DNA from 4 places in the Lysinibacillus sp. NPDC093692 genome. Region 3 is predicted to be linked to each of the others. Evidence: riboswitches for the same ligand, from Rfam matches in the RefSeq annotation. Region 3 holds a riboswitch; each other region holds the start of a gene.

Region 1 (7,961 bases), on a different contig from region 3:
CTGTTAATATACATTTAATCAAGTGCATATAGTGATTCCCGGTCTCTAGCAACGAATTTGGCACCGTGATCGATACAGTTGAGATTGTTTTACTTCCTATAAGTAATTAAATAACCTCATGAGATTTCTCTTTTTAAAAATAAGTATGTAAATGTTTAAAAAGATTAAAAATTCGCAATAAATATAGGATTTAATAATGTAACAATATTACGATCATGTATATTTCCGCTTACTTTAACCTTTAATGATTCTGCTTTATTTAAATTAATTTCGACAGGTATAACAGAATCAGATGGTGATAAGGAGAATGCTTTTACAATACTACCATCTGAATTCATCATAGGTGAGGATCACGACATGAAGTTATCCTAACAGATACATAGGGACTCTTTAAAATTTTACGTCAATAATCGACAATTGATTGGTCTCGTTGCAAAACTTTGTAAATTAATAGTGAATATTGTTACTACCTTGTGAATATAATAGCCACATGCAGTTTAAGCTTTTAATTAATTTATTAAGGAATTAGGATGAAACAAAGGAGTGTAAAATTGTCGATTTCAAATCCTCAATACGCATTTTTAGAGGTTGATTTTCATAATCCTAATTTAACTAAAGTAGAACTAAAGGTTGAGAATATTTCCGAAGGAGTACGGGAAAATAATGAACTCGTAGGAAATACAAAAATAGCATCGAAAATAATACCACCTAATGTATATATAAAATTAAACTGGATAATAGGATTGCTCTTATTGATACCAATAGATATTTATTGTATTACGGCTTTAGTGGTATCTGAATTCTTATCAAAATAAAAAGTTAAAACTACCATTGTCTTAGGTTATTCTTAAGATCGAATGCGAAAGCGAAACAGTGTGTCATGAAGGAAAAAAGTAAGTGGTAATCAGCCCGGAATTATTTCCGTTTTTTTTGTACTTTAAGAAATCGAAAGAGATGGATCTAGGTGATGTTTACACAATAAGAAAAGCCCCAATACACACCTATTTCTAAGGTGAATATTGGGATTTTGTTTATCACTATTAACGTTTATTTTCATTTTGAATATTACTGAAATCTACTTCTTCAGCGAACTCTTCTCTGTTTTCATTTTTACGTTCTCTGTTAGCATTTTGATTTTGATTCTGCTGTTTTTTGTTGTCTTGAGTTTTATTATTTTTATGTTTATTATTACCCATGTCATCTCACCTCCACCATTAGTGTGAGAGAAAGATGATTTTTTATCCGCATAACTTACAATTAATTAGTGAAATATTTGTGATGAAACAAAAGGTATGGATATAGTAACATTTTCACCTCCACTTTCTGAGAACGCAGCCGGTAATGTTAAATCACTTGTTAGTGGTTACTTGTCTCATCTTAGAAAGTTTAATTCTTAGATTCTGATGGAACTGCAGATCCATCTGCTCAAGCAGAAAAAGACTACTAATCGTGTATATACTCGTAAGAAGAAAATGGAAGTTGATGTTCCTTATCCATCGATCGAGCGGGTTGAGTTTTATCTTGTAAAGTGGGACGGCCTTAAGATCTACCAAAGAAATGATAAAAGAACTAATTTCCAGTAATGGATTCTTTTGTTGTGCAAAGGATTGAAGATATTTTCGAAGAGATTATATAATGAAGCATGTGTTAAAATTTTTATGGAGGTGGACTATGAAGACGGAAATGATTATGACCGTAGTTTTAATTTTAGGAATGGTAATCTTAATAGACAAAATATACGGAAAAATTAATATAGAAAATTATTCTCCTATTTGGGAGTATTTTTCTAAAGCAATTCTCTATGGGTTTATTGCTAGCGTTACACTATTCTATGGAAAGGAATCGCTAAGAGATGTTAATCCACTAGAATGGGCCATCATTGCAGTTTCAGCAATAGAAGGAACAGGAAACTATATTAATTATGTAAAAGAATCAAAAAGAAGAAAAGAAGAAAAGAAGAAAAGAAGAAAAAAGAAAGACTTGAGTTAATCAAACTTAGATACATAATGGAAAATAATTCTTCAACTTAATAGAGTTGCTTATCAAAAAGGGATTGCCTATTAGCGAAGGTGGTTGTGCTGCTGCTGCGACCTTTTATTACTGTTTTATATCATGATATTTTTAGTAGCGTAGAAGTAAATGTATATGCTCAATAAAACGGAATATAATTTTAGAGGTGCCTTACTTATAGCTGGTAATATAAGTAGGGCATTTTTGTGTATTAATAGACTACTTAATTAGAAGCTTGTTTTTCTGAGAAGTTTTTTACTATGTGTTAGATGATTTTTTTCTATAGGACAAAAATTTTTTAAAAAAATTGCGTGGGGGGTAAACCTCCCTCTTCGAACAATTGTTTACGGCGTTAGTCGGAATCCACTATGATTTGGGTAATGCTAAATATGGTAGCCCAAAATATTCCTAAAGGGGTGGATGCCGTGCAAACTCGGCAAAATAATCAAAATTATCGCTGGGGTAATTTATGAATTATATTGTGAATCGTGAGCGTTAATAAGGGAACGGTTTATAGGTAATGAAAAATCAAGAGGTGAATAATTAAATGCTTATACAATTGTTGATGTATTGTGGTATTTATTGTAAATAGTTATTATTTAAACTGTTTTGATTGTCATTTTTTTGTGGTTGTGCGCGATAAATCTTATAAAATATAGTAGATTTTAAAGTTGACATATAAAAAACGCAATAATATAATTATTTAAAATAATCAAATAATTCACACTTTTCTGATAGTTAGGTAGAGGCGCGGCAGTTAACAGTACCTAATGGAGTCCGAGAAGATGAAGAAGTTAGATAGAAGGAAGTGTCGCCGAAGTATGTGATGAGTTCTCGCCATCATATACTGGGGCTGTAGCGAATAGTTGCAGGACTGTCTTCGTAAACATACGTGTTTATGAAGTTGTGCTATCTCTGTTTAGACAAACAGTGGGAATTTTAAATGGTCGATTCATTTTAAGTTTCTAGAAATGAGTAGGTCATTTTTGTGTTAGACAGATTCTTTTACACAAAGAGTCTATATTTTATTTGTCTATACATTTTGGAATCAGAGGTATTTTGGAGGGGATTTTATGGATAATACATCAACATTATATTATGAATTTTTACCGACTGACGGTCAAAAAATAAACGTGAACCCTTATAAAACAGCATTACTAATAGTAGACATGCAACATCAGTTTATTAGCCGAGACGGATTAGACGCGCAGGTTGCAAGAGAAAAGGGCATGTTTGATCAGTGGGAATACTTTTTTGATCGTATCGACAATTTAACGATCCCGAACAATAAAAAGCTTTTAGATTTTTTCCGTACTAATAAATTAGAAGTAACATTTGGTCGCATTGCTTGCCATCATAAAGATGGACGAGATCGTTCTCCTGTACAACGCCGGACAGGGTGGAACAATATTTTATTGCCAATCGGTGACCCAGGAGCGGAGATGGTGGATGAATTAAAGCCTCTTGATGACGAAATTGTTGTAAATAAAACGACAGATAGCGTATTAAGTGGTACGAATTATGAATTTTTACTGCGTAATATGGGCATTGAAACAGTAGTTTGTACAGGTGTTGTAACAGATCAATGTGTTGCTTCAACAGTTCGAAGTTTAGCTGACGCAGGATTTGAAGTTATTTTAGTGGAAGATGCATGTGCAGCTGCAACGCAACAGCTTCATGATGCTGAAATTATGATTATGAATCAAATTTATTGCCAAGTGATGAGTACAGATGAAGTAATTGATTTAGTAACGGAAGAACTATCAAAACGCGAACCAATGAATCTGTGAGAGGAAATGGACTATGAGTCAAACACCAAATGATCATACACCACAGTTAAAGCGTGTTTTAACATTAAAAGATTTAGTCATTTATGGTATTGCTTTTATGACACCGATTGCGCCAGCTTATATTTATGGCTTTGCAGCAGAGTCTACAAGTGGAATGTTGCCATTAGCCTACTTGATTGCGATGGTTGCAATGATGTTTTCTGCATATAGTTACGGTCGAATGGCTGCTGTTTTTCCAAATGGAGGGTCGACTTATACATATACCCAACGTGCTATCAATCCGCATTTAGGTTTTTTTGCAGGTTGGGCAATGTTTATGGATTATGTCTTAGTGCCACTCATTGTATTCATGGTAGGTGCTTCATATGCGAATGCATTAATACCATCTGTTCCGTATTGGGTATGGGTGTTATTAATTGCAGGTATTATAACTACTGTCAATATTCTAGGTATTGGCATCGCAGCAAAAACAAATCAAACCCTCGTTATGTTTATGGGAATTGTAGTCGTTATTTTTGTGATTTTTTGTGTAAAGACAATTGTCGGTGCGGAAAGTGATACGTCGCTCTTTACTGTTGCACCGTTTTTCAACGATGAAAAATTCGTTATGTCTGCAATTATTTCTGGTGCAACAATGGCCTGCTTCTCGTTTTTAGGGTTCGATTCGATTACAACACTTTCAGAAGAGGCAGTCAATCCAAAAGAGGATATTTGGAAGGCAGCTATTTTAGCTTGTTTAATCGGAGGACTTATTTTTATTGTGCAAGCATATGTAGCTCAGCTTGTATGGCCTGATGTTACAAACTTTAGTTCAGCTGATACGGCTTTATTTGATGTAGCGGAAAAAGCAGGTGGTGCAGTTCTTGCAACTCTTTATACGGTTGCGATTATTGTATCAACAGTGACAGCTGGTTTAACAGGACAAGCAAGTGCATCTCGTTTAATGTTTAGTATGGGGCGTGATGAGGTACTTTCGAAAAAGTTTTTCACACATTTACATCCAAAATATCAAACACCGGTATACAATATTTTATTGATGTGTGTGATTAGTGTTTTAGGAGCGCTGTTTTTATCAGCAAATTTTATAGCAGAATTAATGAACTTTGGAGGTCTGACAGGATTTATGTTTGTCAATTTGTCAGTGATCGTGTATTACTTCTTCCGTAAAAAAGAAATGAAAATAATTCGATACTTATTAATTCCAGGGCTAGGATTTGGTATTTGTTTCTACTTATTTATTAATTTATCACCGATGACATTGAAGGTAGGCTTTATCTGGCTTGCAATCGGTTTTATCTATGCTTTCATTACGACGAAAGGCTTCAAAAAGAAACCACCAACATTTACGGATTTATAAAATACCGAAAGAGCTTAGAGTAAATTTCTAAGATAAGTCAGTTATCTAGTATTGGTAATTTTTATCGATGTTAGGTACCTGATTTATTTTTATACAGGAATATCTTATACGAAAGTAAAATACTCGCAGTATAAAATATCTTTACTTACGGGTATACCCTTAACAATCCCCCACATCCTTCCTCGATGAGCTGTGTTTAGAGGAGCAACTCCACAATTCATAAGCCAGTTTGCTGCATTATCTCTCTGAGCTTTTGTTAGGTACTCCACAGCATTCAGATAGACGATCAACAAGGCCGTATGTTGTAAGGGGAGAACAAAAAAATCACCCATGTCTTGAAGAGTGATTTTTGAAAATCTATTAAAGGTATAGGTTCATAACAAACTGCTCGCCAATACGTCCCATTCTTCTTTCACCGTTATCGACAAAGCCAGCTTTTAAATACAAATTTTGAGCCGGAGTATTTTTATGATTAACGACTAAAACGACTTCATTACAATCTTTAAATTTTCTTTTAATAAATTCAGGCAGTGCAAGCATCCCTTTTTTTGCATACCCATTTCCTTGCTGTTTATGGTCAATAGATAATGCAGTAAGCAGCATAGCTTTTGGATTAGTAGAGTACTCTTTCACTCTATCAGTTGCGTGCAGGACAAAAAATCCTACAGGAACATGGTCACTCAAAATAACAATCGGATATTGACCAACCATTTCTATAGAAATCTCTTTTGGAAGGGCAGTAAATTGACTTTGTTCTTCCGTAAGGTCAAAGTCATTCAAACTATCCACATACTCTTCAGAGAAATGTACTAATTCGAGGGTGTTCGTTTTTTGCATAAAATTGCCTCCTTTTTTTATTATTCTAATACCAGAACGAATGTTCGTCAAGAGACTTGGTTTATAAACGCTTTAATTTGATGGTGAAATATAGGAAGCAATACACATATATATTTAAGGGAATGACAAACAAATTGGGGGAATGAACAATGGTTTTACTTACATATAAAGTAGAGAAAAACGAGCTAATAATGTTAAAAGAAGTTTATCAATCGGTAGGATGGAGGAACATGACGAAAACATAATAAGGAAAGTTTTTAATGCAAGTACACATCAAGTTTTCGCAGTAAAAGATCATCAAATTATAGGGTTTGCGAGAGCTCTTTCAGACGGTGTCTTTAATGCTGCTATTTATGATGTTGTAGTACATAAAGATTATCAGGAAAGAGGGATTGCCAGAACTCTTTTAGAGGACATTATTCAGCAATTAGAGGATGTTTCTTGTATTCAGTTAATTGCAACAACAGGAAATGAACCTTTTTACGAAAAGGTTGGCTTTAAAAAGTTGAAAACTGGTATGGCCATTTACAAAAATCCGCAACTAGCCGAGGAGTACTTGGAAAGTAATAATCCTTGATGAGGAAAATGTTTTTAGTAAGTCTATATTCATTACAAAAAAAGCTGTAGCGTACGGCACCGCTACAGCTTAATATTGTCTTGCTTAGGTTAGTCAGTAAATGAATTATATCATACAATACGAAAAACTAAAAATAACAACAGCTATTTATTACATATGAATTATTTAATGAAATTGTCCTTGAATCTCTAGTAGCGTCACCTTTTATGATGAATTTAGTTACTCAATTCAAAAGGTAACAATCAAATAAGCTATTGGAGGAATCTGCACAATGAAAAAAGAGCGTTTATTAAATAGAGGATTGGCAAGTTTAATGCATCTGCTCTCACTAATATTAACCTTTATTTTACCAATATTGGTATACTTAGTATCGAGGAATAATAATAAATATTTTGCTGACCATGCAAAAGAAGGGATGAACCTTCATTTTACTTTCTTCCCGGTTTTTTTATTATTAACATTTATTTCTAAAAAATGGAGCGCAGTTTCAATGATTTCTTTTGCACTTATTATTCTTGAAACAATACTAATTTTAGTTGCTGCAATTTATACTTTATATGGAAAAAAGTTTTCTTATCCCGTTATACGTTACTTTAAAGTCAATCATTAAGGAGAGAATAATTTGTGGGGAAAGGTATATTTACGATAGGTGAGCTTGTGAAAAAGTCAGGTGTTAGTATTAGAACACTACGCTATTATGACAGTATAGACCTACTGAAACCAAGTGATTATACAGAAGGTGGACATAGACTATATTCTACAGAGGACCTATCTACTTTACAAAACATTAAGTCATTACAGTTTCTAGGCTTATCGCTAAAGGAAATTAAAGATATGCTGCAAAAAAACAAGATTAAAGGTGAAATTATCTTAAAATCTTTAAACAATCAAAAACAGTTATTTGAAGCTAAAAAACTTGAAATCATAAATATATTATCCGATTTAAACCATCTTATTGAAACAGTGAAAGATGAAGAAATTATCAATATCGAGATATTTTGTGCTATGCTACAAAAATTAATGTTTGCTGAAAACACCGAAACATGGTTTAAAGAACACTTTTCAAAAGATATAACTGATGAATTATTTAGTATAAATAAATCTGAGGAAATCGATTTAGATAGAAAATGGACTAAAATTTTATCAGAAATTAAACATTTAACGTTTACAGACGCTATACCTTCTTCAAAAGAAGCTCAAGAAACTGTTAGAACACTTATACAGCTTATGAATGAAACCTTGAAAGGGAATTTAGATTTAGTTGAAGAAAAGCTACCATTTACAGAAACATTCAAATTTCCAAATCCTTTTACAGAACAGGAGCAACTATTTTTAAAAGAAGCAATAAGTATATATCAAAATAATTGTCAGGAAACGGTGGAGAATTAAA
Region 2 (7,961 bases), on a different contig from region 3:
GGTAGTAGGCTTTGAATATGGTTACAATATAGAAAACGACCATGTATTATCAGTATGGGAAGCTCAATTTGGTGACTTTGCTAACATGGCACAAGTTATGTTCGATAACTATATTTCAGGTGCACGTGCTAAATGGGGTCAAAAATCTGGTTTAGTAATTCTTTTACCACATGGTTATGAAGGTCAAGGTCCAGAACACTCTTCAAGCCGTATGGAACGTTACTTACAAATGTCAGCTGAAAATAACTGGTTCGTAGCAAACTGTTCAAACGCAGGTAACTACTACCACTTATTACGTCGTCAAGCAGCATTATTAGGTACTGAAGGCGTTCGTCCACTTGTGGTTGTATCACCTAAGTACTTACTTCGTCACCCATTAGCTGCAGCAAATGCTGATCAATTAGCAAATGGTTCATTCCAAGAAGTAATTGAACAACCAGGCCTAGGTTCAAAACCAGAAGCTGTAGAGCGCATTGTTTTAGGTTCAGGTAAAGTCATGATCGACATCGCAGACCGTATTAAAGACGGTGAAGGCTTCGATCACCTACACATTACTCGTGTAGAACAACTTTACCCATTCCCAAAAGAGCAAGTTGCTGGTATTATTGCTAAGTATCCTAATGTAAAAGAAATTGTTTGGGTACAAGAAGAGCCTAAAAACCAAGGTTCTTGGAATTATGCATTAGAAACATTACACGACCTTTCAGAAGGTAAAAAGCTACGTTATGTAGGCCGTCCTGCAATGAGCTCAACTTCTGAAGGTGATGCAGATTCTCATAAAGCAGCTCAAGCCGCACTTGTAGAAGAAGCAGTTGCTGAGCCTGTAAAGGTTAAATAATCATATATTAAATATTTTTGAGAGCCGGGCTACTTGCTTAGGCAGTAGCCCATTGATGTGCACCAATGCACGTTAATTAAAGGAGGAAATGAAAGTGGCTGAAATTAAAGTCCCTGAATTAGCAGAATCGATTACAGAAGGTAGTATCGCACAGTGGGTAAAAAAAGTGGGCGATCGCGTTGAAAAGGGTGAATTCATCGTTGAACTTGAAACAGATAAAGTAAACGCTGAAATCATCTCTGAAGAAGCAGGAGTTTTAACTCAAATTTTAGCTGAAGAAGGCGATACTGTACTTGTAGGTCAAGTAATCGCAGTTGTAGAAGCTGGCGAAGGTGCAGCACCTGCTCCAGTTGCAGCAGCTCCAGTTGAGGCAGCTCCAGCTCCAGCAGCACCTGCTCCAGTTGCAGCAGCTCCAGTTGTAGTAGAAACTTCTGGTGAGCGTGTAATCGCGTCTCCAGCAGCACGTAAACTTGCTCGTGAAAAAGGTATTGACCTTGCTGCTGTATCTCCAGTAGATCCACAAGGCCGTGTACGTGTACAAGACGTTGCAGCTCATGGTACAGCTCCAGTAGCAGCACCACAAGCAGCTCCAGCAGCACCTAAAGCAGTAGCAGCTGTTGATGAATCACGTGTGACAATTGAAAAAATGAGCCGTCGTCGCCAAACAATTGCAAAACGCTTACTTGAAGTAAAACAATCTACAGCAATGTTAACAACATTTAACGAAGTAGATATGACAAACGTTATGGCTTTACGTTCTCGTAAAAAAGACCAATTCTTCGAGTCAACTGGCTCTAAACTTGGTTTCATGTCATTCTTCACAAAAGCTGTAGTTGCAGCACTTAAAAAATACCCATATGTGAATGCACAAATCTCTGGCGATGAAATTCACTTAAACAACTTCTTTGATATCGGTGTAGCTGTATCAACAGAAGAAGGTTTAGTAGTACCAGTAGTACGTGACGCTGACCGCAAAAACTTTGCTGAAATTGAAGATTCAATTGCAGACCTAGCTAAAAAAGCACGCGACAAAAAATTAGGTTTAGCAGATCTTTCAGGTGGCTCATTCACAATTACAAATGGTGGTGTATTCGGTTCATTAATGTCTACACCTATCATGAATGGTACACAAGCTGGTATCCTTGGTATGCACTCAATCAAAAAACGTCCAGTTGAAGTGAATGGTGAAGTAGAAATTCGCCCAATGATGTACTTAGCACTTTCTTATGACCACCGTATTATCGATGGTAAAGATTCTGTAGGCTTCCTTAAAACTGTTAAAGAACTACTTGAAAACCCAGAAGATTTATTATTAAATTCTTAATTCCTGAGTTTCTTAAAACCTTGCGAACATCGTTTCGCAAGGTTTTTTTGCTTTTTATGAAGCATTTGTGGGAGGGAAGGATAAAAGAGCCAAAGTGACGGATAAAGCAAGCGAAGCGACCGAAAGAAGAGCTGAGATCGTTTGTGAAAGTTTCACAGTAAAAATGCGTATAGTGCAAATGGTGTTATCTTTACAGTTCAACAATTTCTTTTGAATTACTATAAAATAATTTAAATATTAATTATTTGCTTGATTTCTGAAAAATCAGTTCTTTGTCGCGTGTGTTACAAGCGTATCCACGTATATAAGTTGGTTGGAGTACGTACAATGGAGCATGGGCGATTTTACGGACTTTCTCGACAAAACATTCGAATAAATCATTTTCGACTTTGCAAAAGTATATATATGTCTTTAAAAGGCTAAAAAACCCTAATATTGTAATTAATCAGAAAAGTAATAAAATTGTCTTGACGAAAATATTGTTTTTATAGTAGTATCTTAATATCAATTAAATATACAAACCTCACATTTATCCTATTGTGAGGTAGAGGCGCGGTATTTATTAGTTCATTGTTGAGTATAAGCAAGCGAAGACGCAATGGAGAAGGAACTATCGCCGAAGTATAAAAGGAGCTCGTACTTTTATGCTGGGTCTGCAGTGAATAAGTGCAGGACTGTCCTAGTGAATTATTTTCCAGGTTTACTAGGTTGTGCTATCTCGGAATGATGGAATTTTAGTGAGGATTTGGGCAACTGTTAAAAAAGTAAGACCTAAGTTCAGTACTTAGGTCTTTTTTGGTACAGTTGTCTTATTTTTTTACAGAAAAGGGGAATGTTACATGAAAAGAAAATGGTTAGTATTAATGTTGACCGTAATGACAGCAATCTTGCTAGCAGCTTGTGGTGCTAGTGACAAGAAGGAGACGACATCGTCTAGTAATGGCAGTGCAAGTACTGATAAGAAAGAAGAAAGCGGCCAATTCCGAATCGGGATGGAGGCGGGCTATGCTCCGTTTAACTGGACGCAGCAAAGTGATGCAAATGGCGCGGTAAAAATTGCCGATAATGCAGAATATGCAGGCGGTTATGATGTACAAATGGCGAAAAAAATAGCTGAAGGCTTAGGAAAAGAATTAGTCATCGTAAAATTGGAATGGGATGGCTTAGTACCAGCTCTACAATCAAATAAAATAGATGCAATCATAGCAGGTATGTCACCTACTGCAGAGCGCAAGCAGACAATCGACTTCACTGACAATTACTATACATCTGATTTTGTAATGGTTGTTAAAAAAGGTAGTAAATATGAAAATGCAACATCTATTCAAGATTTCTCAGGTGCAAAAATTACTTCACAATTAAATACATCTAACTACACTGTTATTGATCAAATCAAAGGTGTAAAAAAACAAACAGCAATGGATAGCTTCCCAGCAATGCGTGTAGCAGTAGAAGCTGGAAAAATTGACGGCTATGTAGCAGAACGTCCAGAAGGTATTTCCGCTGCTGCTACAAATGATAAATTCACATATGTAAAGTTTGAAAAAGGCTTTGATACAGATGTTTCTAATACATCTATTGCAGTTGGTTTACGTAAAGGTGATGCTGAGCTTGAAAAAATCAATGAAATCTTAAAAGGTATTTCAGAAGATGATCGTCAAAAAATTATGGAAGAAGCAATCCACCACCAACCAGCAGCACAATAACAAGAATGCACGGGCTAACTATTAGCCCGTGCATTCCATAACATCTCATTTAATAACAATCACAAAAAAATAATAATGTCTTAGCTAATAGTTTCATAAAATTAAAGAAACAGAAGCCCAATGAAAGTGGTTGATAGCTAAGAGACAACAGTAACGAAAAAGCAACACGACGTTGTTAGGAGGTACATCATGAGTCTTGATTGGATTATTTCTATTGTTGAGAACAACTGGCAAATGTTTTTACGAGGTGCTTATTATACATTACTTATTTCAATTAGTAGTACAATTATTGGTGCACTTATCGGATTTTTCATCGGAATTATGCATACCATAAAGGTTCGCAAAAAAGGTGTAAATTTCTATAGCTTAAAGCTCATTAATTTTTTACTAACATGCTATGTCGAATTCTTCCGTGGTACACCAATGATTGTACAAGCAATGGTTGTATTTTACGGATTAGATATAGCATTTGGCATTGATATGCACTTTATTACGGCAGGTATTTTAGTTGTTTCACTAAATACAGGTGCTTATATGGCAGAAATCGTACGAGGTGGAATTGTTTCCATTGATCAAGGGCAGTACGAGGCTGCATCGGCTATTGGCATGAATCATGTTCAAATCATGCTACATGTTGTATTACCACAAGTTGCCCGAAATATATTGCCGGCAACAGGTAACCAATTAATTATGAACATTAAAGATACAGCAGTTTTAAACGTTATTGGGGTTACAGAATTATTTTTCCAAACAAAGTCGATTGCGGGTAATAACTTCCGCTATTTCGAATCCTTCTTTATAGCATGTATCCTATATTTCGTCATGACATTCACAGCATCAAGAATTTTACTGTATATTGAAAAGCGACTGGATGGACCAGATGCCTACAAAAAACAACAGAAAGAAGCAGTATAGGGGGATGAGCAAATGACAGTTATTAAAATAGAGCATTTAAGTAAATCATTTGGTCGTAACCAAGTGTTGAAGGATGTAAATTTTCAAGTAGAAAAGGGTGAGGTTGTCTGCTTAATCGGTTCTTCTGGATCTGGTAAATCAACACTACTACGCTGCATTAATTTACTGGAAACACCAAGTGGCGGTCAAATTTTTTATAAAGATGAAAACATTTTAGACGATAAACATAATATCCAAGAGTACCGAACACATTTAGGCATGGTATTCCAGCAATTTAACTTATTCAATAATCATAATGTGCTAAAAAATTGCACAGTTGGTCAAATGAAAGTATTAAAGCGTTCGAAGGCAGAAGCGGATGAAGTGGCACTAAAATATTTACAAATTGTTGGTATGGATCAATACGTCAATGCGAAGCCTCGGCAACTATCTGGCGGTCAAAAACAGCGTGTAGCGATTGCACGAGCATTGTCAATGAGCCCAGATGTAATGCTGTTTGATGAACCGACGTCAGCTCTCGATCCAGAAATGGTTGGAGAAGTATTAAAGGTAATGCGTCAGTTAGCGGATTCTGGAAATACGATGTTAATCGTTACACATGAAATGGAATTTGCTAAAGAAGTAGCCGATCGTGTAGTCTTTATGGATAAAGGTGTTATTGTAGAGGATGGCCCTCCAACTCAGGTTTTAGTAAACCCTCAGCATGAACGGACAAAAGCGTTTTTAAAACGGACATTAAGATAAAAAAGTTTACACGTTTGGTAATGAATAACTAAAAAAGTGAGTCCAAACGAATTTTATTAATAGTCAATATATAATGTGTAACAATTAAGCTGAACTAAATTAGTTCAGCTTTTATTTGTGATTAAGATATAATCTGGGCCACTCCAATTTAACGGTACAGTCAACTCTAGGAACTTTCTTCTACTGATAGCCTCAATTTTAGGCAGTTAAGGGGGTAGGACTTTGAAAAAATTATGTATTCTATTTACCGTAATTAGTGTTCTATTACTTGGATGTTCGCAAGAAAAAAGCTATAACGTATGGGTTGATTCATCAACACAAAGTCAAGAAACTATTGATTCAGCGATAAAAAGGCTTTCTAAAGCCGGGGTTGATTTCATTATTGATGAAAATGGTAGTGTCTTAGTAAATGAAAAAGAGATGGATAAGGCTGTAATGTGCTGTTCTTAAGCTGAAGGGGACTCTTTTTCGAAAAGGATAATGCCTTTTTTATAATTATTATGCACTTTATTGAAACGAAAACCACGAAATGGTTTTAGGAAGCAAAAGTTCAGTGATGCTAACATTGTAACTTAAACTTTCAAGTCTCCAAACAGAATATCGAAGTAAAGTGGCAAGGGCGACTGATGAGCTTGTTCACTGCAGTCCGTATAATAAAAATAAAAACGTACACTACTAAAATTGAATTTAGTAATGTACATTTTTAATTTTTTACTGAGTTATTTTCTAGAATTCCATTCTGCGTATAAAATAAAACAAATTGCAAATGCAACGGCCAGGATAAAAAACCATTGCGGTACACCACCAAAGCTCATGTTAACACCTCGAAGTAAAATTTTTTATTAATTTTCTCCATTCATTTAGACTCCCAACTCTGCATGTATTGGGATGAGAGCTACAGTGAAATATCTACTGAATGAAGACATGTCCTCAGACGCATTGTTTATCTGTGCGACAGCACCTATTACATCAATACGAAATTGATATGGTTAAAAAAATGGATAGTTAGGGAGAAAATATGGTCATCTATGGTTTTTTTCTCCACAAGCGTACAAAAATATTATAAAATAAGCTGTATACATTAGCTTCGTGCTAGTAAAGAGAGGTAGAGAGATTATGTTACATTTAAAATGGAAAGATGCTCCAACAGTACGCACAGTTACTTGTAAGCATACAAATGCATCAAAATATTTAGTGTCAAACGTATTAACAGTAGGGCAACAATATGATGTGAAAAACGAAACAGAAGAGTTCGTTTTTATTATCGATAACACTGGTAATATTGGTGGCTACTATAAAGATTATTTTGAATAAGCAAATCAATTTCGCCTTGGCGTAATTGATTCCGGATTTTCATTCAATAGGTTTGAATGAAAACCAAAGGGTGGTTCAGATGATTTCTGAGCCACCCTTTTTTGTTGATAAAACGGAATCATCCATGCTTAAAGGTTTTTAATTCAGCAACTTCTTGTAGATGCTCTTTTTCCTGCTCAGTAGCTGTATGAAGGGCGAAGACATCTTGGATAGCTGACTTCAGCTCATGCTGTGTTTCTTTGAATTTTGATACTTGCTGTGCAAAGGAAGGGCTCGTAAAACGATCATTTGCACGAGATAATTTTTCCTCTAGCTGCGCGTAGCGATGATCCATATGCATAGACAACATCATAGCTAACTGATTTTTCCAAAGTGGAATAAGGGTAACGATTGAAAATTCTATTTTTTCCGCTAGTGTTTGATTGGATTGTTGGATCATGCGTATTTGTGGCGCAGTTTGTAAGGCAACTTGCTGAGAAAGTTGTAGGTCATAAATACGTTGATCTAGACGTTCGATTTGAGCGGCAAAATCATTGAGCTGCTGGACAGCTAGTGGCTGTTTTGATGCCTGTACACTTGTCACTTTTTCTGGAAGTTCAACTTCAATGGCTTGCTGCTTCTTCATTTGTCCAGCTGCAATGGCAGTCGCTAACTCTTCAAAGTATCCTCTATTATGTGCATACAGTTCTTCTAGCATTTCTACATCTTTAAACATTTGAAGCTGTGCACGTTCAAGCTGAACACCAATTCGCTCTACTTGGATACTAGTCCGTTCAAACTCCGTTAATGTTTGCTTAACAGTAGGCTCAATTTTACCAAACATTTTTTTAAAAAAGGACTGTTTTTTTGGTTCTAATGCGTTAGGGTCCACTCGGTCTAATGTATGCATTAACGAGTCTAACATTTGGCCAATTTTTGTGACGTCTTTCTGTTTTACTTGTGCAAGCATTCGATCAGCAAATTGAGAAAGTGATCGCTGTGAATCTTGCCCTAAGGACAGGACTGATTCGAAGTTAGTTAGGTCAAGCTGGCTAGCATATAAAAGTGCACGACTTTGTGCAAGTGGCGATAGCGTTTCATACGTCGCCATCGCCTCATTATTTGTAGTTTCTAAATAAGA
Region 3 (7,961 bases):
ATGAGCTTGTTTTTTTGCTAATGCCCTCAATTTCAATATCATGCTCAATCAATGTTTTAGATAGCACCTTTTGCGAAGCTGTCAATTCATAAATTCGAATACAATTGTCATCCACCAGTTTGAAATTAGTAATATTTAATTTACTTTCTAAAATAAAGGCAGCCTTTTTCCCATCATTAATAATCAATTCAATATAATTTGACTGACTACGATTGACAGCGTCCATAGATACTTCCTTCATTAATCTCCCATCCTTAATAACTCCAACTGTATCTGCCAACTGTTCAATTTCACCCAAAATGTGGCTAGAAATCATAATAGTAATGCCATACTCTTTACAAAGCATCTTGAATAACTCTCGAAGCTCTTTAATGCCGACTGGATCTAGCCCATTAATCGGTTCATCTAAAATAAGTAGTTCCGGCTTCGTAATAATTGCACGAGCAATACCCAAGCGTTGTTTCATTCCAAGGGAAAAGTCTTTTACACGTTTATTTTCCGTGTTTGTTAGTTTTACTAAATCTAGAACATGCGCAATTTCTTTCTTGTCATAATAGCCCATATATTCGCAATGTAATTCTAAAGTTTCCTTTGCCGTTAAATCTTCATAAAAAATTGGGTATTCAATAATCGTCCCCATCCTTTTCAGCACTTCGTATGAGCGGTCATTTAATTTCTCACCAAAGATTTCAATATCTCCACTCGTTGGCTTCGTAAGGTTTGTTAGCATTTTCATGACTGTCGTTTTACCGGCACCATTAGGACCTAAAAAACCGTAGATCTCTCCTTTTTTCACATGCATAGTAACAGCAGAAACGACTTCTTTCCCCTCAAACACTTTCGTGAGCTGGTTTGTCTTCACAATATATGTCATGTAAATCTCTCCCTTACATTTAACTATCCTTATTATAAAAAATGAAACTCTCTAATTTATTAATGGATTCTTACAAATTTCTTAAGCGCAGAAGAAAAGCTTGTAAAGCATTTTAAATGCTCTACAAGCACGGCTGTTCAATACATCATTCGTTTTAGTGAAATCGTAAAAATGGTCTTCTCATATGGAATACTGGAAAGCTGGATGGAGCCATCCATTAATTCTACAAGACGTTTTGTAATCGTTAAGCCAAGTCCACTCCCTTGGAAGGATTTATTTCTAGAATCCTCAAGCGTATACATTCTTTCAAAAACATTATCAATATGATATTCGTCAATCCCTTTACCACGATCCCATACATCAATACAAATATTCGTATCATCAGTTCTTACTGTGAGTCCAATGATGTTTCCTGCCGCCCCATAGGCAATCGCATTTGACAATAAATTATTCAAAACTCTATCTAATGCTTCCTCATTACCAAGTGCATATACAGATATCTCAGGTATTGTTATATCAATCTCTAATCCCAATGACATGACCATATCGTAAAATGATAAAATGTTTTTCCGGCAAATTTCACTTACGTTAATTTTCGTCATTGGGTAATCTGTATCTCCAGCCTCCAATTTTGCCAAATCAAAAAATGTATGGATTATTTTTAATACGTCCAATGTTTTCGAATGAACGCCTGTGAGCAAGCGCTGCCGCTCCTCGTCACTAAGGGATGGCTGTAGCTGCAGCATTTCCGTATAACCGAGCACAACTGTTAAAGGTGTTTTAAGATCATGTGAAATATTGGCCAACATTTTTTTCATGGAACCTTCCATTTTTCGATGTGTTACTTGCACTTTTTGTTTGTGGTCTAACAATGCATTCATCGCGATTAGTAGCTGCTGTAATTCTTGATTAGCTGTCGATACTAAAATCTTTTCGTTCGATTGTTCATCAATGATTGTTTGCAGCTTTTGATGCATGTATTGAATCTCAGCATCTTGTTGTTTCTTTGCCTTCATCTGAAAAATAATAATTCCTACGAGTGAAACAATAATTAGCAATAGACATATAATCATGATGTTTACCCTTCAAATTTGTAGCCGATCCCCCAAAGCGTTTTAATATACTTAGGGTTGGACGGATCGTCTTCAATTTTTTCTCGTAATCTTCTTATATGTACATTAATAATATTTTCATCTCCATAGTAAGAATCATTCCAAATCAATTGATAAATTTGCTGCTTCGTATAAACTCGATTACGATTTGTCACAAATAACGTTAAAATAGCAAATTCCTTTGACGTGAGCTTTACATTTTGTCCATTCTTCTCAACCGAAAAATTAACAAGATCTATCGATAAGTTGTCTATCTCTACTATATCTGCCTTATCCTCTACTTGACTGGAGTATTTTGTAGCTCTTCTAATTGCGGCTTTGACACGTGCAGAAAATTCTAGCATCGAAAACGGCTTAGCGATATAATCATCTGCCCCTAATCCTAATCCTAATGCTTTATCAACATCACTATCCTTCGCTGACATGATGATAATTGGAAGTGATGCTTGCTCTCGTATAATCTTTAAAACTTCTAATCCATTAAGCTTCGGTATCATAATATCCAAGATTACTAAATCAAAGGGATTGTTTAAACAATTTTGTAATGCTTCTTCTCCATTTACTGCAGAGGTGACAAGGAATCCCTCCATCGTTAAATAGCTTTCTACCATTTCACGAATGGCTTCATCATCTTCTACTAGTAAAATGTGCTTTTGCATTTCCATGCACCTCTATTCTAAAATGTAAAATTTCATTTTAACGGCTCCTCATCATAACGATTATCTTAAGATGTGATCCTTTATTAATTGAAGCGGTAATAAACTAGTTTCATACAAATCACCTGTGATAGTAATAACTAGTTCTTCCTTTGGCCAAATAAAAATATATTGCCCCCCAAAGCCTAATGCAAAGAAATATTGATTATCTTCCGAAAAAGCTTTAGTTTCATTCTGTTTATTTACCCACCAATGCATCCCGTAATAACCGATTTTTTCATAAGTCATCAAATTCGGCTTTATCGAATGGTTAATCCAATCCTCTGAAACTATCCTTTTCTCGTTATATACGCCTTTCTTTAAAACTAAGAGCCCTACTTTCATCATATCTTCTGCCTTTAATAAAAGACCATCTGCCCCTTTACTAATTTTCTTCTTATCCTCGTACCACTGATATTCTTGAATACCTAATGGTTGAAATAAATAACGATTGGCAAATTCTTTTGTTTTCATATTCGTAACTTGCTGCAATATAGCAGATAGTATATGGGAGCAACCCGAGTTATAATTCATATGCGCACCCACTGGATGTACCATTGGACGATTCACTATAAATTTTACTATATCAGAATGAAATACCATAGGAGCAAAACAATTCCATTCTCCGAATTCCGGGAAATCTAACCCTTCCGTCATTGTTAAAAGGTGATATATTGTCATATCCAACTTACGTTTGTCATCTTGCCGTTCGAATAGTTCAGGAAAAAAAGAATGGATAGGTATATGAACAGATTCCAAATATTTATGATCTATTGCAATGCCAAATAAAATTGAAAGAATACTCTTTGTACAAGAATTAATTTTATGAAGTTTCTGTTGTTGTTTGTTGTTTTTATAGTATCGAAATATCGTTTTACCGTGACTATTAATCAAAAAAGTATTAATCTTTTCTTTTTTTAATCTGTTTTGTAAAAATGGATAGTCTATCATCTTCCCCCTCCTTTGATTATTTGTCCTCACCTATTAAGATTTACGTGCAGTTATTTCTATTGAATGAAGATAGATGGTATACGTTTCAATAAATTCCATAACCAAAATTTAGTGGTTATTCATTTCTAAAACAGTTTACCATATTAAGGTTGGGTACCAAAAATGGATGGACGGTCTGAAAAACTATAAAAACGTATCAGTGTTCACTATTATGGGGATGCAGTTTTTGAGGCTTAAAGGATTTTACTTTTCACTGACAGTTTTTTCTCTGACAAGATTATATGTTTGAGCTTGCAAATTCATTTTTCAACTAAAAAAACTGCCCTGCAAGCCATTTTCTACGGCTCACAGGACAGTTTATTATTTATTAATCTACTTTTAAATCACATTGCTCAAGCGGAAGCATTTTTGTTTTATGCTTAATTTTATAGCCAAGCCATAACAGTAAGAACAGTGGAATACCGATATACGAGACAAGGACTCCGTACCAATCTACTGAACCACCCATAAAGGCATTGTAGTTTTGTCCAATAACAACAATCATACAAACCGTAAAGGCAAATAGCGGACCGAATGGGAATAATTTTGCTTTATACGGCAACAATTTCGGATCTAATCCCTGTACATCGAACGCTCGACGGAAACGGTAATGGCTAAATGCAATTCCTAGCCAAGCAATGAAGCCAGACATCCCAGAGGCATTTAGAAGCCACATGTAGACCACACCATCACCAAAGAATGAAGCTAAAAATGCTAGGGAGCCGACAGCTAAAGTCGCCAGTAATGCGTAAATCGGAATTCCTCGACGGCTTAGTTTAGCGAAAAATTTAGGTGCATGTCCATCTACCGCTAATTGCCAAAGCATACGAGAAGATGCGTACAGCCCTGAATTCCCTGCTGACAGCATTGCCGTTAGAATGATAGCATTCATCAATGATGCAGCAAAGGCAATTCCTAAACGATCGAACACCAGTGTAAATGGTGAAACAGCGATATCTTCAGATAGCAAACGTGCATCTGTAAACGGAATCAACAGACCAATTGCACCGATCGCTAAAATATAGAATAAAAGAATTCGCCAGAAAACGGACTTAACAGCTTTCGGAATATTTTTACCAGGATCATCTGTTTCACCTGCTGTTATTCCAAGTAATTCTGTTCCTTGGAACGAGAATCCCGCAGCTAAGAAAATACCAAATGTAGCAAGGAAACCACCGTGGAATGGTCCATCACTAATAAAGAAATTCGTAAAGCCTACCGGAGCGTTTCCTCCTAAAATACCAAATATCATTAAGAAACTGATGATAATAAAAATGATTACAGTTACAACCTTTATCATGGCAAACCAATATTCACTTTCACCATAGCTTTTTACCGATAATAGATTGAACGATAATACAACAGCAATAAATAAAACAGTCCAAAGTGCTGATGAGCTATCTGGGAACCAATATTTCATAATCAATGATACAGCAGAAATTTCTGCCGCAATTGTAATTGCCCAGTTGTACCAATAGTTCCAACCAAGTGCAAAGCCTAGAGCTGGATCCACAAATTTTGTAGCATACGTACTAAATGAGCCCGATGATGGCATATAGGCTGCCATTTCACCTAAGCTCGTCATTAAAAAGTAAACCATGATACCGATTAATGCATAAGCAAGAAGTGCACCGCCAGGACCTGCTTGTGCAATGGCACCACCACTAGCTAAAAACAATCCTGTACCGATTGTACCGCCTAATGAAATCATTGTAATGTGACGGCTTTTTAATTCTTTTTTCAACTTTGGCGCTTTATGGCCGAGCTGATTGACTTTAATTTCACTCACAATTTAACTTCCTTCCTTTTAAGAGGCGAAAAAAATGCCATCACATGAACGGCAGTGATGGCTAAGTAAATCCTCTGTTCTTTCAAAATGATAGCTCAACACGTTGTCCAAACGTGACAGTTCTGTTCCTTTCGGAGACAGCCCCAGCATGAGGTTTTCAAGTCCCCTCACACTTCGGCAGTATTTCCTTTCAACTAATATCTTAAATGCTTGTCATTTCCATTAGCATACTCTTAAATACCGCGACCTCTACCTCAATATAAACATGAGGCATATTATTAAATTTATGATGAATATTATTCTAACATATGACATATGGCATTTCAATAACTCAAGTAACATTCTATATTTTGTGAATTTTCAACTATTTTTATTATTGTGATAAAGTGGTATAGTGGTTCAATCATAATTGTTCTAACAGGGGGGATTTATTTGACTACTCATGAACATACCGATACTTATCCTAGCAGGAAAATTAACTGGAAAGGTACAACATTATTACTAGTGATCGGCGTAATTTGTATTGCCTCGACATTACGGATGCCGCTAACAGTTGTTGGACCTATTATTTCCTTTATCCGAGAAGACCTCGGCATATCCTATGCATTAGCGGGCTTTCTAACAACAATCCCATTGCTAGCATTTGCAATTATCTCACCTTTCGTACCAATTGTCGCACGTAAAATCGGGCTAGAACTAACATTATTTTTATCGACTATTCTTTTGGCATTAGGGATTGTACTGCGCTCCCTCGGTACAACTAGTTTTCTCGTATTTGGCACTGCGCTAATTGGTATAGCCATTTCATTCGGTAACGTACTTATTCCAGGATTACTTAAATTGAAGTTTCCTTATCACGTAGGTTTACTTATGGCCTTTTTCACAATGTCGATGAATTTGACAGCTGGGCTCGGCGCTGGCATTAGCTATCCTGTTGCCCATTCATCAATTGGCTGGCAAGGTGCACTGGCAGTCGCACTTGTTCTCGTGGTGTTAACCATTTTAATTTGGATTCCACAGTTGAAATTTAATAAGCCGGAGCCTAATGTTAAAACTACGAAAGAACGTACACCTTTATGGAAATCACCTGTAACTTGGGCAGTAGCGGGAGCTATGGGATTTCAGTCGTTATTATTCTATACAACCGCTGCTTGGATTCCTGAAATATATATAGCACAAGGATTAGCTGCAGATCGTGCAGGATGGATGTTTTCCATCATGCAATTTTCACAAGTACCAATGGCCTTAGCTGTGCCTATTATCGCTAGTAAAATGACATCTCAGCGACCTCTCGTATTCATGTTTACGGCATTTTACTTAATTGGTTTTATCGGACTAGTAATGGAATGGACAAACCTCGCTATACTTTGGATGGTACTACTAGGCTTAGCCGGAGGAGCTTCATTCTCATTAGCGATGATGTTCTTTACATTACGTACCCGTACCGCTTTTGAGGCAGCTGATTTATCAGGTTTTGCACAATCATTGGGGTATTTATTAGCTGCAATCGGTCCAATCTTATTCGGTTATTTACATGATATATTCGGTGGCTGGGATATTACTGGTTGGTTATTTGTTGTCGTAGCATTCATACTCTTCTTATGTTCATTTAGAGCTTCTAAAAATGAATATGTAAATTAAAAAAGGTAGCGCATGATCTTATTTCAGCGGGTGTTTGGACACCCGCTGAAATAAGTTAACGTGAGCTGCCTTTCTCTATTAATAAGGTGGTTTCTGATAAAAATAGTTCGGTGTATTGTAAACATTAACATAAGGCTTGTGATAAATATGAGTTGTAGCTGGCGAAAGAGGTGGAATCAACCATGTCCAATTGCCTGTAACCTCACGATTTGCTGCTGCTTCTGCTTCCTCAAACAATTTAAATTGTTGTGCAGCTGTATGATGATCTACAATGCTCACCCCATCTTCTTTAAAAGAATGTAGAACGGCCATATTCAGCTCAACTAATGCTCGGTCACGCCATAGAGATGCCTGTTTAGCTGTATCAAGGTTAAAAATTTCTGCTATAGCGGGTAGCATATTATAGCGCTCATGATCTGCTAAATTACGTGCCCCGATTTCTGTACCCATATACCAACCATTGAATGGAGCTGTCTCAAAGTCGATACCTGCCATTTGGAAGCGCATGCTCGAAATAATCGGCACTGCATACCATTTCAATCCTAGCTTTTCTACTTGAGAAGATTCTGGATGGCGAATCGGTACCTCTAGCACATATTCGTCAGGGATTATAAACACTTGTGGCTCTCTATCATCCACCTGTACGACAAGCGGTAGCACATCAAATGCTGTTCTCTCACCTTGCCAGCCAAGTGATTCACATACTTTCGTAAACGCAACGGAATGCGGATCACCAACGATTCCATATTCCGTTTCATAGCCTGCATAGCGGATTAGCTGATGATTCCATATACGAACTCGTCCTGGTGCAAAAATCGTTATTGTCGGACGAATTTTCCCATCATTTGTTGCGTATTGAA
Region 4 (7,961 bases), on a different contig from region 3:
ACATCTATTATCATAACAGGTATTACTTTAGCTATTTATCTCTTTATTACGTTAACCTATGTCTTTAAAGGTCGTTTTCAAGAAAATTAGGCTACACTAAAAATGAACTTAATGTCTTATTCGACCTAAATTTTCATAAATTAAGCATACTAGGCAGATTGTTCGCTCAAGAGAATTTATCCATGCTATACTACAAACATAGTAAGTTTAAGGAGGATTTCAAATGGCAATTGTACATGCAACAGATGCAACTTTCCAAGATGATATTAAAGAAGGGTTAGTACTAGTAGACTTTTGGGCTGCTTGGTGCGGACCTTGTAAAATGATTGGACCAGTTCTTGAAGAAATGGATGCTGCAGGTAGTGCGGCTAAAATTGTAAAAGTAGATGTAGATAACAACCAAGGTACTGCAGCGCAATACCAAATTATGTCTATCCCATCTTTATTACTTTTCAAAGACGGTGAATTAGTAGACAAAACTGTTGGTTTCCAACCAAAAGAAGCGTTAGAAGCATTTATCGCAAAACACGCTTAATCTATTAGAAAAAAAGAGTCGAGCCATCAATAGATGTGCTTGGCTTTTTTTCGTTATATAATAAAGGGAGAGCTATGGATAGGCAATGTGGTGTGCAAAGCTCTATAAAAAGGAACGAAAGCTAGTTTTAACAAAAAGGGGGGCAGGTAGGCGATGAATGATTTAATTAAACGAAAGCTTGAAATTTTACCAGATCAGCCTGGCTGCTATTTGATGAAAGATCGACAAGGTACTATTATTTATGTCGGGAAAGCAAAAGTGCTGAAAAATCGAGTACGCTCGTATTTTACTGGTACGCATGAAGGGAAAACACAGAGACTTGTAAGCGAAATAGAAGATTTTGAGTACATTGTGACATCCTCCAATATCGAGGCATTAATTTTAGAACTTAATCTTATAAAACTACATGACCCGAAATACAATGTTATGTTGACGGATGATAAAACGTATCCGTATTTAAAAATTACAAATGAAAAACATCCACGACTTATTACAACACGAAAAGTGAAAAAGGATAAGGCAAAGTATTTTGGTCCCTATCCAAATGCGTATGCAGCAAGTGAGACGAAAAAGCTGCTAGATCGTTTATATCCTCTTCGAAAATGTGTACAACTTCCTTCAAAGGTTTGTTTATATTATCACATGGGGCAATGTCTAGCTCCTTGTGTGAAAGAGATTGATGTTGACACTTACAACGATATGATTGAAGATATGACAAAATTTTTAAATGGTGGGGTTGAAGAAGTAAAAAAAGAGCTAGAGGTAAAGATGCTAGCGGCCGCAGAAAATTTAGAGTTTGAACGTGCAAAGGAATTTCGCGATCAAATTGCACATATTGATACAGTCATGCAAAAGCAAAAAATTGTATCAAGTGATACAACTAACCGCGATGTATTTGGTTATGCAGTCGAGAAGGGCTGGATGTGTGTGCAAGTTTTCTTTGTCCGTCAAGGAAAGCTCATTGAGCGAGATGTCTCGATATTTCCGATTTATCAAGAGGCAGAAGAGGAATTTTTAACGTTCGTTGGGCGCTTTTATGACAAGCTAGAGCATATCAAGCCTAAAGAAATTTTTATCCCACAATCTATTGATGCGGATATTTTAACGGAATTATTAGAAGTGAAGGTACTAACACCAAAACGTGGGCAAAAAAAAGAGCTTGTTGATTTAGCGATTAAAAATGCTGAAATTGCTGTTGCAGCGAAGTTCCAGCTTATTGAACGTCAGGAAGAACGAACAATAGGAGCATGTGAGGCGCTCGGTGAAGCTATGGGCATTTCTGTGCCTTTACGGATCGAATCTTTCGATAATAGTCATATGCATGGAACAGATGCTGTATCTGCAATGGTTGTATTTATCGATGGTAAACCTGCAAAGAAGGAGTATCGAAAATACAAAACACGTACAGCTGCTAAGCACGATGATTACGGGGCAATGCAGGAAGTGATCCGTCGTCGCTATACACGAGTATTAAAGGAAGGTCTACCTTTACCAGATTTAGTACTAATTGATGGCGGGAAGGGGCAAATGGAAGTCGCGCGGGAAGTATTAGAGGATGAGCTCGACCTTGTCATTCCAATTGCCGGATTAGCAAAAGATGACAAGCATAATACGTCTCAGCTTCTATTTGGTGATCCACCTGAAGTAATTGCATTAAAGCGCACAAGTGATGGCTTCTATTTACTGCAACGAATTCAAGACGAAGTACACCGCTTTGCTATTACTTTCTTACGACAGCAGCACGAGAAGCATGCTATACAATCTGTCCTCGATCAAATAGAGGGAGTTGGTCCAAAGCGAAAACAGCAATTACTTAAGCATTTTGGCTCTGTCAAAAAAATTCGTGAGGCAAGTGTGCAAGCATTACAGGAAGCGGGGATGCCAGCAAGTCTAGCTAGTAATATCCACACTTATTTTCATTCAGAAGAAAACACTACATCCGAAGGGTAAGTGAGATGAATGTAGATGGAATTCCTTTTCGGTGGGTGTCCAAACGCCTGTACCTGTCACTACGCTTTCGGTACCAAAGACATTTGCTGAATGAAAATAGAGCCTCCGGTGGATCTCACGGAATCGGAAAAGAGTTCACAGGGGATGTTAGCCTAAAACCATCGCATCCGTGCGATAACGGTTAACTGACCTTCATCGGTAAAAACGCCACGTCCTGTGGCATTACCGAAATGACCGACAACCTGTCGGCCCTCGTGTTGTTGCTGTCGCTACGCTTTCGCACAGACAAAAACATGTTGCTGTCGCTACGCTTTCGCACAGACAAAAACATGTTGCTGTCGCTACGCTTTCGCACAAAAAACATCTGCAGGCCTAAGCACAAAGCCGATTTCAGACGCATTGTTTATCTGTAGCGGAAGCAAAGTCGTAGCTACAATTACGCCAAGGCGAAATTGATTTTATACAAGAGACATTGTCAAAGGATTAGACGTATGCTAAGGTTTGTATATAACATAGCTATTCAATATAGCAATGTCATACACAGCATCTTAGTTTTCAAGTAGTTTCTACTTATTAAATTGGAAATTTCTTCGCTAAGATTCAATTAAATACAATCACTTTTTAGTGATGATAGAGGTGCAAGGTTCAAGAGTAGTACATACGAGGACGAACAAGTCCAGTGAAAATGTATGAAAGGGGAACTTGCCGAAGTGGAGCATCGTTGTTTCCGATGTTGTGCTGGTTTTACATTTAAGAGATGTAAGACTGTCGATTCTAAACGTTTCGGAGAGCTATCACACATGCGCAAGTTACTTTTATTGTACATGTTATAGGCAGCTTTCACGTTATGTGAGAGCTGCCTTTTTAGATTCCTCGAAACAACATTTTTTCAAGGCTGTTACTCTTACCTAAGAGTTGAAGGGTGTTATTTGCTTTTGCGATGTTTTTTGTGAAAAGCTGCAAAATTATAGCTACTTTATAATCAGCGAAATGATTAAATACGAAGGAGAATGAAGATGGAGAGAATTGTGATGAAATTTGGTGGTGCTGCATTAGCATCATCTGAACACATTCAAGATGTTGCAAAAAAGGTGATTGCACAAAAGGAAAGTGGTTTTGATATTGTCGTTGTCACTACAGGAATGAGAGGGACGTCTAAAGAATTAGCAAAGATGGCTTGTAATCTATCAGACAATGCGTCTAAACGTGAACTAGACGTACTATTGTCAACAAGCTCACAACTATTATGTGCATTAGTGGCAATTGCTTTGCAGGAAGAAGGTTATGATGCAGTGTCATTAACAGGCTGGCAGGCAGGTATTCAAACCGATGAGGTGTATGGTAATGCACGAATTGATGGGCTAGAAGCTAGTCGAATAGAAGAGTATTTTACTCAGGGAAAAATCGTCGTCGTTGCAGGGGGACAGGGAATCAATAATTCACGGAATATTACGACGCTTGGTAAAGGTGGTGCGGAGACGACGGCTTTAGCTATTGCTGCAGCTTTAGAGGCGGAGCGCGTAGATATTTATACGAATGTGGATGGAGTTTATACAGCTGATCCAAGTCAGGTTGCTGGGGCACAAAAGTTAAAAGAAATTTCCTATGATGAAATGCTAGAGCTATCAAACTTAGGATCACAAATTTTACACCCACGGGCTGTAGAAATAGCAAAGAAGTTTCAAATCCCAGTTACCATTCGGTCAAGCGAAAAAGATACAGAAGGTACTTTATTGAAGGAGGAAGTTGAAATGGAGAAAAATTTAATTGTCCGTGGTGTTGCCTATGAGTCAGACGTTATTCGCCTCACGGTAGGGTATGATGCTTATTCTAAAGCTTCGTTAGCAGATATATTCACAATACTTGCAGAAAATCGCATAAACGTTGATATAATCGTACAAGCAATAATTGATGGCTTAAAGCTGACTGTATCATTTACTATTTTAAAAGAGGAGTTCGCTGATGCATTACGTGTCCTAGAAGATAGTAAAGTATCACTAGGGTTTAGTTTTGCTGATTTTGAAATCGGTTTAGCGAAAGTTTCTATTATTGGTTCAGGAATGGCATCTAATCCGGGGGTGGCTGCCCGTATGTTTGATCGTTTACGCCGTGAAGATATCCCTGTAAAAATGGTAAGTACTTCTGAAATAAAAGTGTCTGTCGTTGTTCCTCAGGACGAAATGATTCGTGCAGCAAATGCATTACATGACGAATTTAACCTCTTTCAGCAAATGTCTCCGAAAGCGTAGCGACAGGTACAGAAATCTCCTTTAAGTCACTTTTTAGAGGGTATCCAAACATTTGCTGAAATAAAGGAACTCAGTCTAAGAACGCCACGTCCTGTGGCATTACCGAAATGACCGACATCGTGTCGGCCCTCGTGTTGCTGACGCTACGTTAGCACTGCGCTTCCGCACAAAAAACATCTGCTGGCCTAAGCTCAAAACCGATTCCGGACGCAATTATTCCGAGGCATAATTGATTTTAGAACAAGCGCTTTACATATAATATTGAATAGGATGTGTCATTAAATGGCACATCTTTTTTTGTTTACATTAATTTCATACTTTATCTAATTTTATTATTATATAATAAAATGTGACATGTTTTTCCAAGGGGAAGGTGGGAGTTAATATGGTGTTATTCGGTTTGTTTCAAAAGCCAGTGGATGAAAGCGTTGAGCAACACAACGATTTAGAAATACAAATATTAAAAAAGCGAATTCTGGAATTAGAACTTGAGCAGGACAGTATTGATGTGAAAAATGCGATTTTAGACTTTGTACTTGCACATATGAAGTTAATAAATTTTCAAACGGCTTTAAAGGTTCAAAATGTCTCAGCAAGTGTAGGGGATATTTCAGCAATGAGTGAAGAAATGTCGTCAAATACAGAAGAGATACTTGCAGTTGAGCAAAATGTTAATGCAAACATTCAAGAAATCAAACAACATTCAATACTCCTTGTAGAGGAAATGGAATCGTCCATTACAAAAGGTGAACTGGTTCAGGAGTTGCTGTCTAAAGGAGCTCATTCAACAGAGCAGTTGTATAATGAAATAACTAAAATGGATGAAATCGGAAAAGGTGTAACTGGGATTGCTGATCAAACACAACTACTATCCTTAAATGCCTCTATAGAAGCTGCACGTGCTGGTGAGCATGGAAAAGGATTTAATGTTGTTGCGATGGAGGTAGGGAAGTTAGCTAACAGCTCGAAAGGTTCATTGCAAGAAATGACGAAGATTCGATCAGTCATTGATAAGAAATTACATAATACAATAACAAATATCAAAGAAGTCGAACATTATTTAACGGACTTTTTAAGTATCATGAAGAACAATATTACTAATTTGACTGTAACAAGTAAAAATATTGAAGAAACAGCACATGGCATTGATCAAATAACAGTCGCATCAGAAGGAAATGTAATAGCTGTAGGACGTTTAGCAGAAACAACGACGGAATTATCTCATACTAGTGATTTCTCGGATATAATACAAAATCAAGTATCTGAAATGCTAAAAGTTATCGCCCCTACAATCCGTAAGCCCAAAGAGCAAACGGTAGTTAGCCAATTGGCAGCAAGGTTAATGGATCATGCAAGCTTTTTAAGAAATGCTATACAAAAGGCTGGCCATAAAGAAATTATAAAAACGCATCATGAATGTAAGTTTGGGGAATGGTATTATGGCCATTTTGAAGAATATCGGAATTTACCAGAATATCTTCATATAGAACAACCTCATGAATTAGTACATATAGCTGCACAAAAATTAGTGAATGAACTGTCAATCAAAAACTTAGAGGAAATGATTCAATACTCACTAAATATTTTAGAAGCGTTTATTTCGTTAATAGATGTACTTTTAAAAGAAAGACATGCCCTGTTATAAATATTAAAAGGATTGTCATCCATAAATTTGGAATGACAATCCTTTTCGTTTTATTCTGAAGGAACGGTGTTCATGATTCGTTCCTTGACGTCCCATTTAACTGTAAATGTAACGTTCTGTTGCTTTTCACGTTTTTCATCATAGCATTCGGTTAAGTAACCTTTTGCTTGCTGGATTTGTTCAGCTATAAATCCTGCCTCGAGTCTAAAGCTACGAAGACCGATTTGTAACAGTTCTGGATCATTTGTCAACTGGAATGTACGTCCATCCTTCGATTCCTTGACAAGCTCTAAATTACCCCAGCAGGCATCTGCGAAAAATGCGATAAGTTCATCTTGACTTTTACATGGGAACTTCCGTGCTAGGTCTTTTCCTGCCCAGTAAAGAACATCACCTTCATGTTTACCAAGAATGGAAGATAAAATATAATCGCGAATTATCTCATAGCCAAAAGCTGAGATTGTAGGTGATGAAGTGTTTAACATTTAAATCCTTCTTTCTTAGAATTTTCTTATAATTCGACACTGATAAAGTAAAGATAGATTTTTCGAGAAAAAACGATGCATCATGTACTAGATTATTACTTTAATAAGGAATACGAAAAACTCTTAGTTGCCTTGACGCTCGTAGCTCTTGAGAGTACAATAAACATGTCATAATATTGTACCATGATGAAATACACAGTCAATGAAGTATCAGTTACAAAATGATGACTTCTTTTGTTGTGATATTTTAAGTACTAAGGGGGGTAACAGTCTTGTCGAAAGATCGAGAGTTTTTATGGCGTCGCTTACATTCTCTACTTGGTATCATTCCAGTAGGTCTGTTTTTAACGATGCACCTGTTAATTAACTTTACAGCAACAGGCGGAGCAGAAAGTTACAACGCAGCTACCGCAAATATGGAAAAGATTCCATTCCTTATCCTAGTTGAATGGATTGTCATCTATATTCCATTAATGTTCCACGCATTTTATGGTGTCTTCATTGCATTCACTGCTACACCAAATACAGGACGTTTCAGCACATACCGTAACTGGATGTTCTCATTACAACGTTTCACAGGTGTATTCTTAGTGATTTTCATTGCATGGCATATTTTCCAAACTCGTATTCAAAAAGCACTTGGTGCAGAAGTTGATTACGACATGATGGCGGAGATCGTTTCTAATCCATTCATGCTTGGATTCTACATCGTTGGTATTATATCAGCAACTTTCCACTTATCTAACGGTTTATGGGCATTCTTAGTAAGCTGGGGTATTGTACAATCTCCTCAGTCTCAAAAGATTGCTACTTATGTAACAAACATTATTTTCGTAATTCTAAGTGTAGTTGGTGTGGCTGCTATTTTAGCTTTCGTTTAATTTTATAGAAGCTACTATAGAGTACATGCAATCATTGCAATTTTTTAAGAGGAGTGAGAAATAATCATGGCGAAAAGCAAAATAATTGTTGTCGGCGGCGGTTTAGCTGGTCTGATGGCAACGATTAAAGCAGCTGAAGTTGGTACTGAAGTTGATTTATTCTCATTAGTTCCTGTAAAACGCTCACACTCTGTATGTGCGCAGGGCGGAATTAAT

Evidence for each region. A riboswitch is a leader RNA that binds a small molecule or an ion and turns the genes downstream of it on or off. The one in region 3 is predicted to bind lysine.
Region 1: linked by a shared signal. The riboswitch ahead of ACQKN4_RS03635 (cysteine hydrolase family protein) and the one ahead of ACQKN4_RS18750 (amino acid permease) in region 3 are both predicted to bind lysine.
Region 2: linked by a shared signal. The riboswitch ahead of ACQKN4_RS15115 (transporter substrate-binding domain-containing protein) and the one ahead of ACQKN4_RS18750 (amino acid permease) in region 3 are both predicted to bind lysine.
Region 4: linked by a shared signal. The riboswitch ahead of ACQKN4_RS07185 (aspartate kinase) and the one ahead of ACQKN4_RS18750 (amino acid permease) in region 3 are both predicted to bind lysine.

What each region holds. Positions count from the first base shown of each region.
Region 1 is NZ_JBNNUW010000002.1:175,907-183,867, forward strand. It holds gene ACQKN4_RS03620 (hypothetical protein) at 552-815, shown strand; gene ACQKN4_RS03625 (hypothetical protein) at 1,041-1,196, opposite strand; gene ACQKN4_RS03630 (hypothetical protein) at 1,672-1,989, shown strand; lysine riboswitch at 2,746-2,930, shown strand; gene ACQKN4_RS03635 (cysteine hydrolase family protein) at 3,084-3,800, shown strand; gene ACQKN4_RS03640 (APC family permease) at 3,814-5,157, shown strand; gene ACQKN4_RS03645 (GNAT family N-acetyltransferase) at 5,518-5,994, opposite strand; partial or broken gene ACQKN4_RS03650 (GNAT family N-acetyltransferase) at 6,144-6,571, shown strand; gene ACQKN4_RS03655 (DUF4870 domain-containing protein) at 6,843-7,181, shown strand; gene ACQKN4_RS03660 (MerR family transcriptional regulator) at 7,196-7,960, shown strand.
Region 2 is NZ_JBNNUW010000013.1:84,288-92,248, reverse strand. It holds gene ACQKN4_RS15125 (2-oxoglutarate dehydrogenase E1 component) at 1-838, shown strand, start outside; gene odhB (2-oxoglutarate dehydrogenase complex dihydrolipoyllysine-residue succinyltransferase) at 933-2,162, shown strand; lysine riboswitch at 2,700-2,886, shown strand; gene ACQKN4_RS15115 (transporter substrate-binding domain-containing protein) at 3,002-3,868, shown strand; gene ACQKN4_RS15110 (amino acid ABC transporter permease) at 4,058-4,783, shown strand; gene ACQKN4_RS15105 (amino acid ABC transporter ATP-binding protein) at 4,796-5,527, shown strand; gene ACQKN4_RS15100 (hypothetical protein) at 5,750-5,977, shown strand; gene ACQKN4_RS15095 (DUF6501 family protein) at 6,644-6,841, shown strand; gene ACQKN4_RS15090 (toxic anion resistance protein) at 6,960-7,961, opposite strand, start outside.
Region 3 is NZ_JBNNUW010000020.1:2,087-10,047, reverse strand. It holds gene ACQKN4_RS18770 (ABC transporter ATP-binding protein) at 1-874, opposite strand, end outside; gene ACQKN4_RS18765 (sensor histidine kinase) at 1,012-1,947, opposite strand; gene ACQKN4_RS18760 (response regulator transcription factor) at 1,953-2,645, opposite strand; gene ACQKN4_RS18755 (serine hydrolase domain-containing protein) at 2,706-3,632, opposite strand; gene ACQKN4_RS18750 (amino acid permease) at 4,000-5,460, opposite strand; lysine riboswitch at 5,544-5,720, opposite strand; gene ACQKN4_RS18745 (CynX/NimT family MFS transporter) at 5,893-7,101, shown strand; gene ACQKN4_RS18740 (nitric oxide synthase oxygenase) at 7,180-7,961, opposite strand, start outside.
Region 4 is NZ_JBNNUW010000005.1:17,447-25,407, reverse strand. It holds gene ACQKN4_RS07200 (amino acid permease) at 1-90, shown strand, start outside; gene trxA (thioredoxin) at 224-535, shown strand; gene uvrC (excinuclease ABC subunit UvrC) at 689-2,485, shown strand; lysine riboswitch at 3,109-3,287, shown strand; gene ACQKN4_RS07185 (aspartate kinase) at 3,502-4,734, shown strand; gene ACQKN4_RS07180 (methyl-accepting chemotaxis protein) at 5,120-6,379, shown strand; gene ACQKN4_RS07175 (YslB family protein) at 6,430-6,864, opposite strand; gene ACQKN4_RS07170 (succinate dehydrogenase cytochrome b558 subunit) at 7,137-7,745, shown strand; gene sdhA (succinate dehydrogenase flavoprotein subunit) at 7,812-7,961, shown strand, end outside.